Regions from separate parts of the Cellulosimicrobium sp. NPDC057127 genome, predicted to be linked through region 2. Evidence: riboswitches for the same ligand, from Rfam matches in the RefSeq annotation. Region 2 holds a riboswitch; the other holds the start of a gene.
The links. Region 2 has a riboswitch for S-adenosylmethionine ahead of ACFTZA_RS00805 (rhodanese-like domain-containing protein). Riboswitches for the same ligand answer to the same signal wherever they lie in the genome.
Positions count from the first base shown of each region.

Region 1: another riboswitch for S-adenosylmethionine. It lies ahead of ACFTZA_RS05395 (nucleotidyltransferase family protein); the one in region 2 lies ahead of ACFTZA_RS00805 (rhodanese-like domain-containing protein).

Region 1 is NZ_JBHUUP010000004.1:81,097-85,260, reverse strand. Features, by position in the region: gene ACFTZA_RS05405 (hypothetical protein) at 1-564, opposite strand, end outside; gene ACFTZA_RS05400 (histidine phosphatase family protein) at 639-1,331, opposite strand; SAM riboswitch class IV at 1,502-1,616, shown strand; gene ACFTZA_RS05395 (nucleotidyltransferase family protein) at 1,717-2,241, shown strand; gene ACFTZA_RS05390 (cobalamin-independent methionine synthase II family protein) at 2,520-3,728, shown strand; gene ACFTZA_RS05385 (alpha/beta fold hydrolase) at 3,829-4,164, shown strand, end outside.
Region 2 is NZ_JBHUUP010000001.1:187,702-191,865, forward strand. Features, by position in the region: gene ACFTZA_RS00795 (DUF6226 family protein) at 1-519, opposite strand, end outside; gene ACFTZA_RS00800 (O-succinylhomoserine sulfhydrylase) at 580-1,848, opposite strand; gene ACFTZA_RS00805 (rhodanese-like domain-containing protein) at 1,845-2,351, opposite strand; SAM riboswitch class I at 2,357-2,458, opposite strand; SAM riboswitch class IV at 2,614-2,729, shown strand; gene ACFTZA_RS00810 (aminotransferase class V-fold PLP-dependent enzyme) at 2,764-4,164, shown strand.

The DNA.
Region 1 (4,164 bases), on a different contig from region 2:
CCGGGCGGCGGCGGGGTGGGGGAGCGCGTGCGAGAGCAGCAGCTTGAGCACCAGCAGCGGCCCGACCCAGGCGACCCACGGCTCGGGAGCGAGCGCCGTCGTGAGGAGGGCGACGAGCACCGCGGCGGCGGCGAACGCGACGGGCGCGCGGACGGCGTCGGGCACCAGGACCGTCAGGACCACCGCGGCGAGGACGCCGGCGTAGGTGACGACCGCCGTCGGCCACGGCAGGTCGGGCACGAGCGCGGCGACGACGAGCGGGTGCACGTGGACCGCCGTGAAGACGACGACGCGGTGGCGCGGAGTGCCCGGTGCGTGGAAGCGGCGCGAGCCGGACGCGGTCGCGTTGACCACGACCCCGCCGAAGAGGTCGAAGCCCACGAGCGTGAGCAGCGCGACCTGCCAGACGTCGAGGTCGGCGCGGAGCGCCAGCACGAGGGCGAGGACGCCGCCCACGAGCGCGGTGCCGTACCCGAGCGCGCGCTCGGTGCGCGTCGCGTCCGGTGCGGTCAGCGCGGCGTCGAGGCGGTCCAGGACCGTCGTGCGTGGCGTCGCCGTGGTCATCGTCGTCCTCCCGGCTCGGGCTGTGCTGCGCCCCCGAGGGTAGCGGCGCGGGCGCCCGGACGGCAGGGCCGAGGTCAGCCCTGCGCGACCGCGACCGGCGCGACGTCGTGCGGGACGGGGGCCGGGCGTGCCGCGACCGAGCCGTGCCCGGCGACGTCGATCCCCGCGGCCACGACGGTGGCGCGCCCGTCGGTGACCTCGACCGTCGACACCGACGCGTTCGGCAGCGCGACGAGGCGTGACGGGTCGATCGTCGCGAGGTAGGCGCCGAGCGTCAGTCCGTGCCCGACGACGAGCACCTGCCGGTCCTCCGCCGCACCCGGGCCGGCCGCGTCGTCGTGCGCGGCCACGATGCGCGCGAAGACGCCACGCACGCGGGCCATGAAGTCGGCGCCGGGCTCGCCGCCGCCCACTCCCGGGTGGGTGCCGGCCAGCACGGCGGGGACGAGGTCCGTCCAGGACTCGACGGCGTCGAGCTCGTGCTCCGGGCGTCGCTCGTAGCTGCCGAACGACAGCTCGCGCAGGTCGTGGTCGACCGTCATCGGCAGGTCGGGGTGATGGCGCAGGATCTCCATCGCCGTGAGGACCGCCCGGCCCTGCGGGGAGCAGTAGACGGCGTCGAAGTCGTGGAGCGCGAGGTGCTGCGCCGTGACGCGGACGCCGGCGCGTCCCGTGCGCGTGAGCGGGGAGTCGCACGCGCCCTGCAGGTGCCGGCGCGCGTTGAGGACGGTCTGCCCGTGGCGGACGAGCGTGATCGTGAGGGTCATCGTCGCTGTGCCCTTCCGGTGGTCCCGGCTGTGTCCGCGCTCGACGCTAGGCCCGGCAGGTGACCGGACGGCGTCGGGCAGGAGTCCGGCAGACGTCCGGCGGGCGTCCGGTGGGGTCGCGCAGGTGCGCGCTTGCCGTGCGTCCGCGCGGTCGTGTAGACATCGGGGCAGGTCACGAGTGGCCGGCGAGACGCCCTCCGCGTGCCGGTCCGGCAACCGCGCCCCTCGCGCACGGTGCCCCAGGGGGAAGACCGGCCCCGGCCACGGCCGCGGGATGCGCGAGGTCGACGTCTGCCGGCGTCGCGCGAGCAGGGCCTGGCGGTCTCACCACGTCCGCTGCCCCCGACGACCCGAAGTGATAGCATCTGCTATCGGAGGTGGCTTGATGAGCGCTGTCGAGGACGCATTCGCCCGGTATCTGGAGGGTGCGGGTGCCCGTGCGGACACGATGCGCGCAGAGGCCGGTGCGACGCTGGAGCGCGCCGTCCGCCAGGCGCACGACCTCGGCTGGAGCCAGCGCCGAACCGCGGTGGCACTCGGTCGCAGCCAGCCGGAGGTCAAGCGTCTGCTCGACCGAGCTCTCTCGCATGAAGGCCCCCGCCCGTCGCAGGAGCACAGGCACGGCTCGGTACTCGACGACGTGCTGCGCGTCAAGAGGGACGAGGTCGTCGAGGCGGCAGCTCGCCACGGTGCCCGGCACGTGCGCGTGTTCGGCTCGGTCGCCGCCGGTGGCGAGAGGCCGGACTCCGACGTCGATCTGCTCGTCGACCTCGACGACAGGGTCGGGCTCTTCGGGCTTGGCGCCCTCCAGGCGGAGCTCGAGCAGATACTGGGTCGCCCGGTCGACGTCGTACCGGAGCGCACCTTGCGTGATGCGGTGCGCGCGACCATCGAGGCGATCCCGCTGTGAGAAGGAGTGACGGCGACCACGCCCTTGAGGCGCTGGAGCATCTGGCCGTGCTCGTGCATCACGTCGAAGAAGGATCATGGACGCAGCAGGTGGTCGTCGACGCCGTGCGGCCGGAGAGCGTGATGCCGACGGGTAGGTTCCGTCGAGAGTGGCGATCGGTCGACATGTGAGGCGCACGCGCTCCCGCATGGTGGCCGCGAACGTCCCGACGGCGTGCCGGCGTGTGACGATCGGGGTCGCGCCCGGACGGGCGCGGTGACGTGACGAGAGGCAGGGCCGTGCGCCGCAACGAGGACCGTATCCAGACCACCCACGCGGGCTCGCTCCCGCGCACGCCCGAGCTGCTCGCGGCCAACGCGGCGCGCGAGGCAGGCGACGGGAACGGCGACTTCGACGCGCTGCTGCGCGACGCCGTCGTGGACGTGGTGGAGCGGCAGCGGCGCGCGGGCATCACGCTCGTGGGCGACGGCGAGTACGGCAAGTCGATGTCGTCGCCGATGGACTACGGCGCGTGGTGGTCGTACTCGTTCCAGCGCACTGGCGGGCTGGAGCTCGACACGGACGCCGCGTGGGTGCTGGCCGACGTGCAGTCCGCGCCCGGCGACGTGCGCCTCACCGGGTTCGGCAACCGCCGTGACCAGGCGCGGTTCCGCGAGGCGTACACGGACCCGACGTCGGGCATCTTCGCGGGCGAGGGTCCCGGGGCCTTCCCCAAGGTGACGGGCCCGCTGACGTACACCGGGCAGGCCGCCGTCGCGCAGGACGCCGCGAACCTGCGCGCGGCCGCCGACGCCGCGGGCGTGCAGGACGCGTTCGTCACCGCGATCGCACCCGGCTCGGCGACGCGCATCGCCAACGAGCACTACGCGACCCACGAGGAGTACGCGTACGCGTGGGCGGACGTGCTGCGCGAGGAGTACCTCGCGATCGTCGACGCCGGCCTCGTCGTCCAGATCGACGACCCGGGTCTCGCGGAGTCCTGGGACCAGGTCACGCCCGAGCCGACCGTCGAGGACTACCTCGCCTTCTCCCGGGTGCACGTCGAGGCGCTCAACCACGCGCTGCGCGGCATCCCCGAGGACCGCGTGCGGTACCACCTGTGCTGGGGCTCGTGGCACGGTCCGCACACGACCGACCTGCCGATGCAGGACGTCGTCGGCCTCATGCTCGAGATCAACGCGTCGGCGTACTCGTTCGAGGCCGCGAACGTGCGCCACGAGCACGAGTACCGGGTGTGGGACGACGTCGCGCTGCCCGAGGGCAAGCTCCTGCTGCCGGGCGTGGTCTCGCACGCGACGAAAGTCGTCGAGCACCCCGAGCTCGTCGCCGAGCGCATCGAGCGGTTCGCGACGCGCGTGGGGCGCGAGAACGTCGTCGCCTCGACCGACTGCGGGCTCGGCGGGCGCGTGCACCCGCAGATCGCGTGGGCGAAGCTCGAGTCGCTCGCGCAGGGCGCCGAGATCGCCACACGCCGCCTCTGGAGCTGACGGCTCCGCGCGGCACCGATGAGTCCCGGTCGGCTCCGCAGTCGTCGTCCTCGTGGAGGAACCGCCCGCACCCGGGCGGGACGACGACGCGGAGGCGACCATGAGCGAGCGCAAGACCTACACCCTGGACGTGCCGGGTGCCGTCCTCACCTACGACGTGAACGAGCCGGCGACGGCGAGCGACCTGCCGCCGCTCGTCGTCATGGGGTCGCCCATGGGGGCGTCGGGCTTCGAGCAGCTCGTCGCGCTGCTCGACGACCGCACGGTGATCACGTACGACCCGCGCGGCGCGGAGCGCAGCACCCTCGCGCCCGGGGGCGAGGTGACCATGCCGGGCCACGCGGACGACCTGCACCGGATCGTCCAGGCGCTCGGACTGGGCACCGTGGACGTGTTCGGGTCGAGCGGCGGCGGCATCGTCGGGCTCTCGTGGATC
Region 2 (4,164 bases):
CGCGAAGCGGCCGGTGGCCACCGCGAGGACGAGGTGCTCGATCCGTTCCGCCTCGGACTCGGCGGAGTCGTCGCACGCGTCGCACCCGCACGCGGGGAACGACTCCTCGTGCAGCGCCCCGGCGAGCACCTGCACTCCCGGGAGTCCGGTGACGACGACCGTCAGCGGTGCCGCGTCGTCCGCGGCGGGTACGAGCCGCACGACCCGCTCGGCGGGTTGGGCGAGGTGCCGGATCCCCGCGAGCAGCGGGTGCGCCGGTTCCTCAGCGGTGTGCGCGGACACGTCCAGACCACGCAGGTCGGCGCTCGCGACCGCGACGTCGTACGTCGCCTCGAGGTGCGCCACGAGCGCGTCGGCGACGTCGACGACCGGCGCGAACCGTTCCGGGTGGGCGCTCACCGAGTACGTGTCCTCGGGCGGGCCGTCGAGGTCCGTCCAGCGCTCGCCGTACTCGTACGGCCGCCCGTCGGCGTCGTGGTACACCTGACGCGGGATCGGCGGGCGGACGTAGGCGGGCACGTCGTCAGGCTAGGCCGACCGCGCGCCGTCGGGCACGAGGATTCTCCCCGCGGGCGACGCTCAGGCGTGCAGCGCCTGCTCCACGTCCTCGATCACGTCGAGCGGGTCCTCGAGCCCCACCGACAGCCGCACGGTCGTCTCCGCGATCCCGACGGCCGCGCGGCCCTCGGGCCCGAGCTTGCGGTGCGTCGTCGTCGCGGGGTGCGTGACGAGCGACTTCGCGTCGCCGAGGTTGTTGGAGATGTCGACGACCTGGAGCGCGTCGAGGAACGCGAACGCTCTCTTCTTGGCCGTCTCGGGGTCGGTCCCTCCGGGCACGGCGAGGTCGAACGTCACGACGGTGCCGCCGCCGGACTGCTGCGAGCGCGCGAGCTCCGTCTGCGGGTGCGAGTCGAGGAACGGGTAGCGCACGCGCGCCAGCCCCGGCAGCTCCTCGAGCGCCCGCGCCACCCGCTCCGCGTTCGCGTTCTGCGCGGCGACGCGCACGGGCATCGTCTCGAGACCCTTGAGCAGCACCCACGCGTTGAACGCCGACAGCGTCGGCCCGGTGTTGCGGATGAGGGTCTGCACGGGCCCACCGACGTACTCCTCGCTGCCGAGGATGGCCCCGCCCAGGACGCGGCCCTGACCGTCGATGTGCTTCGTCGCCGAGTACACGACGACGTCCGCGCCGAGCTCGAGCGGCTTCTGCAGCAGCGGCGTCGCGAACACGTTGTCGAGCACGACGACGGCGCCCGCGGCGTGCGCGAGCTCACTCACGCGCCGCACGTCGACGATGTCCTGCATGGGATTGGACGGCGTCTCGAAGAACACGACGTCCGCGGGCGTCGCGAGCGCCTCTTCCCACTGGGAGAGCACGTGCCCGTCGACGTAGTCGGTCCGCACGCCCCACTTCGCGAAGATCTCGTCGAAGATCACGATGCTCGACCCGAACAGCGCACGTGCCGCGACGATGCGCGACCCGGACCGCGCGAGCGCCGCGAGCGACGTGAACACGGCCGACATGCCCGACGCGGTCGCGTGGCACGCCTCGGCGCCCTCGATGAGGCGCAGCCGCTCGGTGAACGTGTGCACGGTCGGGTTGCCGTAGCGCGAGTAGACGAACCGGTCGACCTCGCCCTTGAACGCCGCCTCGGCGTCGGCGGCGCGGTCGTACGTGTACCCCTGGGTGAGGAACAGCGCCTCGGACGTCTCCTGGAAGTCCGTGCGCGCGTTGCCGCCGCGCACCGCGAGCGTCGCAGGCCGCGCGGTCGCGGGCAGCGGCTTGCGGCCAGAGCCGCCCGGCACCCCGCCCGGCACCTCGTGCCCGACGCCGTCCGCCGGGCTCATCGCGCGGCCTCGCCGTCCGCGGTACCGGCCTGGGCGGCGTCGTACGTGGTGACGGGCAGGCCGCGGACCTTCCAGCCCTCGACGTCGCGCGCTCCGGAGAACCCCTGCGCGCCCTCGAAGCCCTCGACGACGTTGTACGACGGCCCGATCCCGGCGGCGGTCGCGGCGCGCGCGGCACCGATCGAACGCTGGCCGGACCGGCACAGGAAGACGACGGGTCGCTCGTCGCCCGGCGTGAGGCCGGCGTCGGCGAGGCGGTCGAGGAACGCCGGGTTGGGCCCGAGGGGCGTGACCCACTCGTCGAACACGACGTCGTGGCCGAGGTCGGCGACGTCGGGAACGCCGATGGTGCGCCACTCGCCCTCGGTGCGGACGTCGACGAGGACCGCGCGCGGGTCGTCGGCGAGCAGGTCGAACGCCTGCTGGGGGTCGATGTCGCCGGCGTAGCCGGCGGCGGGCCGGGCCTCGGGCAGCGAGGTGCGGCGGGGTGCGGGGTTGCTCATGGTGTCCTCCATCGATCGTGGCAGTAGCACCCTCGCCCGTGCTTGGACGACACGGGGGGTTGCTGCGGCGTCGACGTGCCACGTCACTCGGCCGCTCCGGATGGTTCCTCGGATCGTACGGCACGCCGACCAGCGGGTGGGACAGCCGTCTCGACACGTGGGCGCATGTCGACACCGGGCGGTGAACAGCCCGCCGCTCGCGATGTGAGACACGCTGCCCAGTCCTTGACGCGTCTCCGAGCCTCGCTCATCCTGGTGCGCAGGTCATGAGTGCCAGCGCGAAACCCCGGTTTGCTGGCCGGCAACCCTCCTCTCGCGGCGGGGTGCCCCGGGTGACGACCAGGCCGCACGCCGACCGGTGCGCGGCAAGCGCGGGGAGCACCTCCCCGACCCGACATCGGAGGACCGTGCCGTGACCGCTCTCGCCGACACCACCTGTACGACCGACACGCCCGCGCTGCTGCCCGTCGTCGGCAGCGACACGCTCGTCCCGCTCGTCGACGGGCGCAGCGTCCCGTACGCCAACCTCGACGTCGCCGCGTCGGCGCCCGCCCTGCGCGCCGTCGCCGACCGCGTCACCGAGGTGCTGCCCCTCTACGCGAGCGTGCACCGCGGCGCCGGCTACCTGTCGCAGGTCTCGACCGCCCTGTACGAGGCGGCCCGCGCGCGGATCGGGGCGTTCGTCGGCGCCCGCGGCGACGACGTCACGGTCGTCACGCGCAACACCACCGACTCGCTCAACCTCCTCGCGGGCTGCGTGCCCGAGAACCCGGACGGCACTCCCGGCCGTGTGCTCGTCCTCGACGTCGAGCACCACGCCAACCTCCTGCCCTGGCAGCGCGCGGGCGGGGCGACCGTCCTCGCCGGAGGCACGAGCGTGGCCGAGTCGCTCTCCGGCCTGCGCACCGAGCTCGGCCGCCTCGACTACGCCCTGCTCGCCGTGACCGGGGCGTCGAACGTCACCGGCGAGGCGCTGCCCGTCGCCGAGGTGGTGCGGATCGCGCACGACGCCGGCACGCGCGTCGTGCTCGACGGCGCCCAGCTCGTCCCGCACCGCGGCTTCTCCCTCGCGGGGACCGGCGCGGACTACGTCGCGTTCTCCGGCCACAAGACGTACGCGCCGTTCGGCGCGGGTGCGCTGGTCGGGCGCCGCGACTGGCTCGACGCCGGCACGCCGTACCTCGCGGGCGGAGGCGCGGTGCGCCAGGTGCGCGTCGACGGCACCCAGTGGCAGGCGGCGCCCGCCCGGCACGAGGCGGGCTCGCCGAACGTCGTGGGTGCGGTGGCGCTCGCGGCCGCGTGCGACGCGCTCGCGACGATCGACCCCGCGGACCTGCACGCCCACGAGTCCGCGCTGCGCGCCGCGCTCGTCGACGGGCTCGCGGAGATCGACGGCGTGCGGGTCGTGACGGTGTGGCCGGACGCGGCCGACCCCGTCGGCGTCGTGACGTTCTCCGTGACCGGTCACGACCCGGGCCTCGTCGCGGCCTACCTGTCCGCGGAGCACGGCATCGGTGTGCGCGACGGCCGGTTCTGCGCCCACCCGCTGCTCGCCCGCCTCGGGTACGACGCCGGTGCGATCCGCGCGTCCGTCGGCGTGGGCACCACCGGTGCCGAGGTCGCGCGCCTCGTCGCGGGAGTGCGCGCGTACGTCGAGCACGGGCCGTCCGTCCGGTACGCGGTGGTCGACGGGTGCTGGACCGTCGTCGACGACCCGCGTCCCGTGCCCGCGGGATCGGGGCTCGAAGGACTGTTCGCGACCGCCGCGGCAGGATTCCTCGCCGATGCCGCGGGGTGCGGCCCGGCCGACTGA